One region of the Acidaminococcus nyctereutis genome, then DNA from elsewhere that is predicted to be linked to it. Evidence: riboswitches for the same ligand, from Rfam matches in the RefSeq annotation. Region 1 holds a riboswitch; each other region holds the start of a gene.
The links. Region 1 has a riboswitch for S-adenosylmethionine ahead of metK (methionine adenosyltransferase). Riboswitches for the same ligand answer to the same signal wherever they lie in the genome.

Region 2: another riboswitch for S-adenosylmethionine. It lies ahead of ACTUHY_RS09770 (MetQ/NlpA family ABC transporter substrate-binding protein); the one in region 1 lies ahead of metK (methionine adenosyltransferase).
Region 3: another riboswitch for S-adenosylmethionine. It lies ahead of ACTUHY_RS01585 (methionine ABC transporter ATP-binding protein); the one in region 1 lies ahead of metK (methionine adenosyltransferase).

Annotation. Positions count from the first base shown of each region.
Region 1 is NZ_JBQOUY010000010.1:58,491-61,764, reverse strand. Features, by position in the region: gene priA (primosomal protein N') at 1-401, opposite strand, end outside; gene metK (methionine adenosyltransferase) at 403-1,581, opposite strand; SAM riboswitch class I at 1,633-1,741, opposite strand; gene citC ([citrate (pro-3S)-lyase] ligase) at 1,802-2,851, opposite strand; gene ACTUHY_RS06680 (ferritin family protein) at 3,038-3,274, opposite strand, start outside.
Region 2 is NZ_JBQOUY010000021.1:24,549-27,822, forward strand. Features, by position in the region: gene pflB (formate C-acetyltransferase) at 1-969, shown strand, start outside; SAM riboswitch class I at 1,048-1,149, shown strand; gene ACTUHY_RS09770 (MetQ/NlpA family ABC transporter substrate-binding protein) at 1,239-2,060, shown strand; gene ACTUHY_RS09775 (M20/M25/M40 family metallo-hydrolase) at 2,082-3,274, shown strand, end outside.
Region 3 is NZ_JBQOUY010000002.1:27,480-30,753, reverse strand. Features, by position in the region: gene hisG (ATP phosphoribosyltransferase) at 1-1, opposite strand, end outside; gene hisZ (ATP phosphoribosyltransferase regulatory subunit) at 15-1,190, opposite strand; gene ACTUHY_RS01590 (YerC/YecD family TrpR-related protein) at 1,187-1,489, opposite strand; SAM riboswitch class I at 1,726-1,835, shown strand; gene ACTUHY_RS01585 (methionine ABC transporter ATP-binding protein) at 1,907-2,944, shown strand; gene ACTUHY_RS01580 (methionine ABC transporter permease) at 2,934-3,274, shown strand, end outside.

The DNA.
Region 1 (3,274 bases):
AGGAAGTCATACAACTCCTGTTCTGCCGGGGAAAGTCCGGCTGCTCCAGGTACGGTCACATATTTCCCCACTGCTGCCAAACTGCGTTTACCTGGGATGAACAGGCGCAGGGCTTCGGCCAGCGCACACAGATAATATCGGGACAGCCAATAAGCTGTAGCCAGCATCTCGTGGTCGAACCAAGGCTCCGTCCCTACCACATCGGCGATGTCTTTCAGCTCCCGGGTACAGTCTGGTTCCCGGTCCTCTTCCACGATGAACCCTTCCAGCAGCTGCTGGCCGAAAGGCACCACCACCCGCCAGCCCTGGTCCAGGAAATCCAGGGTTTCCGGGACATGGTAGGTGAACTGCCGAAAGATGTTTTTGGCCGGCAGATTGATGGCAACCTTTGCGTATTCCATCTTATTCCAGTGCTTTTTTCAGCACGTCCACTTTATCCAGCCGTTCCCAGGGCAGATCCACATCGGTCCGGCCGAAATGGCCATAGGCCGCCGTCTGCCGGTAAATGGGGCGGCGCAGATCCAGGCTCTTGATGATACCCGCCGGGGTCAGGGAAAAGTTCTTTTCGATCAATTCCACGATCTTGTCTTCGGGAATGGCCGCCGTGCCAAAAGTATTCACACTGATGGATACAGGGCGGGCCACCCCGATGGCATAAGCCAGCTGGATCTCGCACTTTTTGGCCAGACCGGCAGCCACCACATTCTTAGCCACATACCGGGCTGCATAGGCGGCACTCCGGTCCACCTTGGTAGGATCCTTCCCAGAGAAGGCCCCGCCTCCATGCCGGGCCATGCCCCCGTAGGTATCCACGATGATTTTCCGTCCTGTCAAGCCGGAATCCCCTTGGGGGCCGCCGATGACGAAACGGCCGGTAGGATTGATATGATAGATGGTCTCTCCATCCAAGAGATCCGCTGGCACCACCGGCCGGATGACCTGTTCCAGGATATCCTTCCGCAGCTGTTCCATGGAAACATCCGGGCTGTGCTGAGCTGAGACCACGATGGTATCCACCCGGACCGGTTTGTCCCCATCGTATTCCACGGTCACCTGGGTCTTGCCGTCCGGACGGAGATAGGACAGGGTCCCGTCCTTGCGCACCTGAGCCAGCCGACGGGCCAGCTTATGAGCCAAGGAAATGGGCAGCGGCATATATTCCGGCGTCTCGTCCGTGGCATAGCCGAACATCATGCCCTGGTCCCCGGCACCGATCCTTTCCGTCTCATCCTGGGCACCCTGTTTGGATTCATCGGATTCATCCACGCCCTGGGCAATATCCGGAGACTGTTCATCGATAGAGATCAGCACGCCGCAGGTGGAACCATCAAAGCCATATTTGGCGCGGTCGTAGCCGATATCGATCACCGTCTGCCGGGCGATCTTGGCAATATCCACATAGCAGCTGGTGGAGATTTCTCCTACAATATGGATCTGGCCGGTAGCCACCAGGGTTTCGCAGGCGACTCGGGCATCCGGGTCCTGTTCCAGGATGGCATCCAGTACCGCATCAGAGATCTGATCGGCGATTTTATCAGGATGGCCTTCCGTAACTGATTCAGACGTAAAAACTTTCTTCATTTTTTCCTCCTTACAAAAAAAATACTCTCAAACATGAGAGTACCTATAGGACTCTCATCTTACAATCGACAGACCGCATTGCAGGAATTAGCACCGTTGGCCCAAGGCCATGGTTGCTGTGGCTTCATTGGGCCATTCCCTCCGCCACTCTTGATGAGCAATATGTGATTTTGCTTTGTAATTATAACAGATACAGTAGCAAAACACAAGCTGGACCCACTCAATAGTGGACCACATCCTGCTCTTTCTGGATCTTTGCCAAGATGGGACGGGCTGCCTCACTCTGGAGGAAGTCCCAAGTCGTAGGAGGGACCTGCTCCCGGACCCCTTCCCAGTTGCCTTCCTGGATGGCTTTCCGTACGGTGGAGGCGCTGACCACTTCCCCCTGTTCCGCCCGGCGGGGGACTACGATGCATTGGATCCCGGCTTCTGGCAGACGCTGCTGCATCACCTGGTTGTAGAGGCCAGTGACTACGCTGGTAGGTTCTTCCCCCACATACCGGGAAGTAATGCCCAGCCGATGGGCGATTTTCGTAAAGATGGCCAGATCCAGGTTGGCATGGCTGGCGATCACGGCTTCTGCATCCTTCTGGAAATAGCTGGGGAATGTAGCCTGACTGATGATATAGGGCCCGCTGTCATGGTACCGGATGTTGGTCAGATGACGGGTCCCCTCCAGGATGAGTTTTTTCCGCACCGCATAGGGAAACAGGCTGGCATCTTCGCTGACCATGAAAAGATGTACTGCATCATTTTCCCCAGCAGCCTTTTCCACCAGATACTGATGCCCCAAGGTAAAAGGATTGGCATTCATCACGATGGCTGCCACTTTCAGTGCATCGATCCGGCTTTGGGCCAGCTGATCCAGATAACTGGAAAACCCATCTTTCCGATTTTCCATGAACACGATCTGGTCTTCGATCCGGGCAATTTCATAGAAGCCCAGATCTCCAAAGAATTTGGCCGAGCTGCACTTGGTATAGAGGAATAGATGGAGATGGCCCCGTTCATACTGGATCTGGACCAGATGGGAAACGATTTCGTTCATCAGCCCTTCGCCCTGATGCCGATGATCCACTGCCATACAGCGCAGGGTATTGCCAAAACAGCTACCGGTAGCAATGGCCTGATAGTCGCTGTCAAACATCACACAGGTATAATCCAGATTGGCATCCCGCCGGATCCCTTCCTGTTCCAACAGTGCATCCACTTGGGCATTGGTCCGTTTATCGGAAGGATATACTTGGGAAATAAAATAATCAGACATCATTTGTCTCCTTCTGGTTTTAAAGTCACCCCATTATATCACAAAAAAGGGTTGGGCTGCGTTGGTCCGCCAACTAAGATCTTTCCTGGCAAAAAAAAAGGCTGTACAGACCGCCGACATCGATCTGTCGGCAATCTTGTACAGCCTTTTTTATCCACACCAGTATCTGAATACAGTTACCGGGCTCTCTTATTTTGCAAAGTAACGGGCCAGCAGGCCATCGAATACGCGGCCATGACGGGCTTCGTCCTTGGCCATTTCATGGACGGTATCATGGATGGCATCGTAGCCCAGCTGTTTGGCCAGGGTAGCGATTTCCTTCTTGCCAGCGCAGGCACCCTGTTCAGCAGCAGCCCGCATCTCCAGGTTCTTTTGGGTGCTGTCGGTGACTACTTCACCCAGCAGTTCTGCGAATTTGGCTGCATG
Region 2 (3,274 bases), on a different contig from region 1:
TGCCTGCTGTACGCCATCAACGGGGGCAAGGACGAAAAATTCCTGACCAAGGACGGCAAACACATGCAGGTAGGGCCGGAATATGCACCCATCACTTCCGATGTGCTGGATTATGGCGAAGTGATGCACAAATTCGACCTGATGATGGACTGGCTGGCCGGGCTGTATGTGAACATCCTGAACCTGATCCAGTACATGCATGACAAATACTACTACGAAGCGGCTGAAATGGCCCTGATCGACACCGATGTGCGCCGGACCTTTGCCACCGGTATCGCCGGGTTCTCCCATGTGGTGGATTCCCTGTGCGCCATCAAATATGCCAAAGTATCAACGGTCCGGGATGATTCCGGCCTGGTGGTGGACTACAAGATCGAAGGGGACTTCCCCAAATACGGCAACGATGATCCCCGGGCGGATGAAATCGCCGTGTGGCTGCTGAAGACCTTCATGACCAAGCTGCGGAAGCACTACACCTACCGGAATTCCGAAGCCACCACCTCCATCCTGACCATCACTTCCAATGTGGTGTACGGCGGCGCCACCGGTGCCCTGCCTGATGGACGGAAGGCTTACACCCCGTTCGCTCCTGGTGCCAACCCGGCCTATGGTGCGGAACAGAACGGCCTTCTGGCATCCCTGAACTCCGTAGCCAAACTGCCGTACGAATACGCGCTGGACGGGATTTCCAACACCCAGACCATCGCTCCGGAAACCCTGGGCCACAACGAAGAAGAACAGAAAGCCACCCTGGTACGGGTGATGGACGGTTACTTCGACCAGGGAGCCCACCACCTGAACGTGAACGTGTTCGGTGTGGATAAGCTGATCGACTGCATGGAACATCCGGAAAAACCGGAATACGCCAACTTCACCATCCGGGTATCCGGCTACGCGGTGAAATTCATCGACCTGACCCGGCAGCAGCAGCTGGACGTCATCGCCCGCCGCGCCCACCAGAAGATGTAACTGTTCTCACCTCAGTTACAAAAAGTCCTTGACTTTCCTAGTCAACTAGTGTAGAATCAAAACCATCAAAATCACATACCTTCATCGAGAGCAGCAGAGGGATTTGGCCCTATGAAGCTGCGGCAACCCCCGGACGGGAAGGTGCCAATTCCAACAGGGATCTTCCCTGGCAGATGAAAAGCGAGCTCAGTCATCGGAAACGCCATCTGCCCAGCAGGTGGCGTTTTTCTTATGAGGCTTTCGGGAAGGCAACAAAGGAGAGATGTTGAATGAAACTGAAGAAATGGATGGCAGCAGTGGTAACCGTCCTGGCTCTGGCCAGCCTGGTCAGCGGCTGCGGCAGCGACAAGAAAGCGGCAGCGCCGGCGGAAAAGAAGACCATCACTGTAGGGATCACCCCCGGGTATTCCGAACAGATCATGGAAGTGGTGAAGAAGGAAGCGGAAAAGCAGGGACTGAAGGTGGAAATCAAGACTTTCTCCGACTACGTGACCCCGGACCAGGCCCTGGCCCAGAAAGACATCGACCTGAACTCCTTCCAGCATGAACCTTTCCTGCTGGCCTTCAACAAAAAGAACGGCACCAAACTGGTGAGCATCGGCAAGACTTACCTGGCGCCCCTGCGGCTCTATTCCACCAAGATCAAGAATGTGGCGGACATCAAGGACGGAGACAAGATTGCCATCCCCAACGATCCTTCCAACGGAGGCCGGGCCATCCTGATGCTGAGCAAGCTGGGCCTTTTGAAAGTGAACCCTGATGTAAAGGCCACGGAACTCACCGTCAACGATATTACGGAAAACCCGAAACACCTGCAGATCGTGGAACTGGAAGCTGCTCAGCTGCCCCGGAGCCTGGATGACACAGCCGCTTCCATCATCAACGCTGGCTATGCCAATTCCGCCGGCCTCTCCACGGACCTGGCCATTGCCAAGGAAGACAACACCAGCCCCTATGTGAACATCATCGCCGCCCGGGAAGAGGACAAGGATAACCCCACCTACAAGAAGTTCGTCCAGATCTTCCAGAGCCAGCCGGTAAAGGATTATATCCTGGAAAAATGCAAGGGCAACCTGGAACCTGCCTGGTAAATAAGAAAGAAGGGAAACGTCGTGAGTCTGACAGAAGAAGAAAAATATACCGCCCATCTCCAGCGGTTCATCCAGTGTGCCACCGTGTCCAACGCCAATGTGGACAAAGTGGACTGGAGCCAGTTCGAGAAACTCCATGAGGCATTCCGGGAATTCTATCCCCATATTTTCAGACTGATGGAGCTGGACCAGGTAGGCCAGGCCGGCCTGCAGTTCCATCTGAAGGGCACGGGCAGTGACAAGAAGCCGCTGCTGCTCATGGCCCATCAGGATGTGGTGGAAGTGGGGGACGGTCGCCAGTGGACCTTCGATCCCTTCGGGGGCGAACTGATCGATGGCTGCATCTGCGGCCGGGGCACCACCGACTGCAAGCATCTGTTGCTGGCGGAAATGGAAGCGGTGGAAGCCCTGCTGGGGGAAGGCTGGCGGCCTGCCTATGACCTGTATCTGTCCCTGGGGTACAGTGAAGAAGTGTACCTGGAAAACGATGTGGACGGAGCGGAAAAACTCACCCGGAACCTGGAACAAAAGGGCGTCCGTCTGGGTACCGTAGTGGATGAAGGGGGCGGCCTGTTCCCGGCGGGGGACAAGCTGGAAGCCAAGATCGGGGTAGCGGAAAAATCCCCGGTGAACTTCGAGATCTACGCCAATTCTCCCGGAGGCCATTCCAGCCGTCCGGGGAAGGGCACGGCCCTGGGGACTTTGGCCAAAGCCATTGTGGCCATCGAATCCCATCCGTTCCCTTACCGGTTCACCCCCCTGACCCTGGCCCATCTCCAGAAAAGCGCCAAGCTCCAGGAAGGCAGCCGCCGGGCCATCTATGCAGATCCGGAGGGCCACTGGAAGGAGCTGTGCCAGTTGGCCCAGGAAGATCCGGCACTGGACGCCCTGCTCCACACCACCATCGCCTTTACCATGGCCGAAGCCAGCAAGCAGCCCAATGTGCTGCCCAGCCATGCAGCCGCCCAGATGAGTGTCCGGGTGCTCCAGGGAGATACGGTGGAATCCTGCGAAGAGTATTTCCGCCAGTTCCTGCCGGAAGGGGTGGAAATCCGCCACGTGTCCGGGAAGGACCCGCTGCCTGCTTCCGACCCCCAGGGGTACGGGATCCAGGTGGCAGAAAAGGTCTTGAAAGAGCAGTACGGGGATAAGGTGGATGTGGTGCCTTTCCTGATGCTGGGAGGCACGGACAGCCATTATTACAAGCGGATCGC
Region 3 (3,274 bases), on a different contig from region 1:
TTCCGTTTTCTCTCCTATCCTACATATGCTACGGCTTCACACCGGTTGGCCGCACAGGCTTTGGCTGCTTCTTCCGGGGTCAGGGCATTGGTGGCCACTTTCACGTTCTTGCCGCCCTTGCGCAGCTCGATGGCCTTCTGGATGGCTTTGTCCTGGCAGCCAGGAGCCCAAGCAACGTAGATATCCCATTTAGATTCCCGGTTGAACCGGCCGTCCCGGCGCAGGGACAGGATGATCCGGTCGATGCCCATGGCAAACCCCGTAGCCGGTTCCGGATCTCCGAAGGCTTCCATCATATGGTCGTACCGGCCGCCACCGCAGATATTGAACCCGATCTGGGGGGCATAGGCTTCGAACACCATGCCGGTGTAATAATCGAAGTTCCGGATCAAGGACAAGTCGAAGGACAGGTACTGGTCCACCCCGTAGGATTCTGCCAGTTTATAGATGGCTTTCAGGTTCTTCAGGGCATCCAGGCTCTTAGGATTCTTCACCCGGGTTTCCAAGGTATCCAGCAGGTCCCGGCCGCCTTGGAGATAGAGCAGATCCCGGAACAGGTCCTTCAGTTCCTTGGGGATGAACCGATCGGCTGCCTCTTCCAGGCCTACTGCATTGTGGCTCAGGATCATGGTCTTGACGAAGTCCGCCTGCTTGTCCGTCAGCTTGGCTTCTTCCATGAGCCCCGCCAGGAAAGCGCTGTGACCGATGCTGATGAGGAAATCCTGGAGTCCGGCGGCCTGCAGGCTGCTGACGGCCAGGGCCAGGACTTCTGCATCCGCCATGGGAGCTTCGGCTCCGATCATCTCGATCCCCGCCTGGGAGAATTCGCACTGGCGGCCGGCCTGGGTCTGTTCGTGACGGAACACATTGGCGATGTAGAACAGCCGCTTCACACCCCTATCGTTCTTCAGCCGGGTGGCCACCATCCGGGCCAGAGGGGTGGTCATTTCGCTCCGGAGCATCACCGTCCGGTTGTTCCGGTCCATGAACCGCATGCTTTCATCGCTGATGCCGGCCCCGCTCAGGGCAAAGGTGTCGGCGTATTCAATGGTCGGGGTGATGGCTTCATCATACCCCCAAGAAAGGAAATTCCCGGCGATCCGGTCTTCCAGTTCCCGTTTCATCCGGGCATCCCCCGGCAGGATATCTTTGGTCCCGTAAGGGATCCGCAGTACAGTACTGTTGCTCATTTCTCGTTAGCTCCTTCAGTCAAGATGGGGATCAGGGTGCGATACCCTCCCGCTCCATAGTTCAGACAACGATTGACCCGGGATACGGTGGTGCTGCTGGCGCCCGTATCCTTGACAATCTTGGCATAGTTTTCGCCGCGATGAAGACGCACCGCCACTTCCAGCCGCTGGCTCAGTGCCTTCAGCTCATTGGGGGTGCAGATATCTTCCAGGAAGGCCAGGCTGCCGTCCACATCCTGCAGCAGGGTAAAGGCTTTGGCCAACTGTTTCAGTTCCCGTTCATTCAATCCGGCTACCATGATCGTAACCCCTTTCTCTTCCAGATTCCTTACTGTTCCGGTCGCTTCCGGAATATTTGCTTTACTGATTTATTACTTTACTACGATGACGCGATAAATGCAAGTAGTTTTTGGGAATTTGTGAAAATTTTTTGAGGGATGGGATAAAGTGGTTAAGTGGATAGGTAGTTGAGTGTTTCTTCCTTCAATCCCCATTGACAAACTGTACTTTATACGGTATCATTTAATTCGCATTGATTTCATCGAGAGTAACGGAGGGACTGGCCCAATGAAGTTACGGCAACCATCAGCGGCTCAGCCGGCTGAACGGTGCTAAGTCCACCAGGCAGTGCCTGAAAGATGAAGATGAGTAAGCCTAACTGATTCCTCTTCACATCAGATGAAGAGGTTTTTTTATTTCTACGGAGGTGAACCCCCATGATAGAACTGCAGCATATCGAAAAGATCTATCATACAGCTTCAGGGGATCTGCATGCCCTGAAGGATATCAATCTGACCATCGATGAAGGCGAGATCTTCGGGATCATCGGCCTATCCGGGGCCGGCAAGAGCACCCTGGTCCGGTGCATCAACATGCTGGAAAAGCCCACCAGCGGCAAAGTAATCGTGGACGGCCAGGAGATGACCGCACTGGGCGAGGAACAGCTGCGGAAGGCCCGGCAGAACATCGGCATGATCTTCCAGCATTTCAATCTGCTCTCCAGCCGCACGGTCTACGGCAACATCGCTTTCCCCCTGGAAATCCAGGGCATGGACAAAGCTGCCATCCAAAAGAAGGTGGCTCCCCTGCTGGACCTGGTGGGACTCAGCGACCGTGCCGACCACTACCCCAGCCAGCTTTCCGGCGGGCAGAAACAGCGGGTAGGCATCGCCCGGGCCCTGGCCAGCGACCCCAAGGTGCTCCTGTGCGATGAAGCCACTTCTGCCCTGGATCCCCAGACCACGGAAAGCATCCTCTCCCTGCTCCGGGACATCAACAAACGGCTCCACATCACCATCGTCATGATCACCCACCAGATGAACGTGGTGAAAGAGATCTGCGACCGAGTGGCCGTCATCGAAAACGGGGAGATCATCGAACAGGGCTCCATGGTGGATATCTTCACCAATCCCCAGAAAGCCACTACCAAAGAATTCGTAGCCAGCATCCAGCACAATGACCTGCCGGATTTCGTCAAGAAGCTGGACATCCACAAGGAATACCGTCCCGGAGACAAGGCCCTGGTGAGCCTGAGCTTCATCGGGGACAGCGCCGGGGAGCCCATCGTCTCCGTGCTGATCAAAGAATACGATACCAACGTGAACATCCTCACGGCCAATATCGAAACCCTGCAGGATACCCCCTTCGGGACCCTGCTCATTGAAGTAGAAGGCGACGAGGACCACCTGAAAAAGGCCCTGGATTACCTCCATGAAAGACAAGTGAAAGATGAGGTGATCGGTTATGTCTCCTAATATGATCCATCTGCTGGTCAAGGCCCTGGGGGAAACCCTCTATATGGTGGCCCTGTCTGCTGCCATTGCATCCCTGTTCGGCATCCCCCTGGGGGTGATCCTGACCATTACCGGAAAAGGCCACATCAAAGAGAATGCTGCTCTCCACAAGACCCTGGGCTCCATCGTCAACGCTCTCCGTTCCGTGCCCTTCATCATCCTCATGGTGGCCATCATCCCCCTGACCCGGCTGATCGTGGGTTCTTCCATCGGGACCACCGCTGCCATCGTCCCGTTGACCATTTCCTGCACCCCGTTCATTTCCCGGATCATCGAATCGTCCCTCCTGGA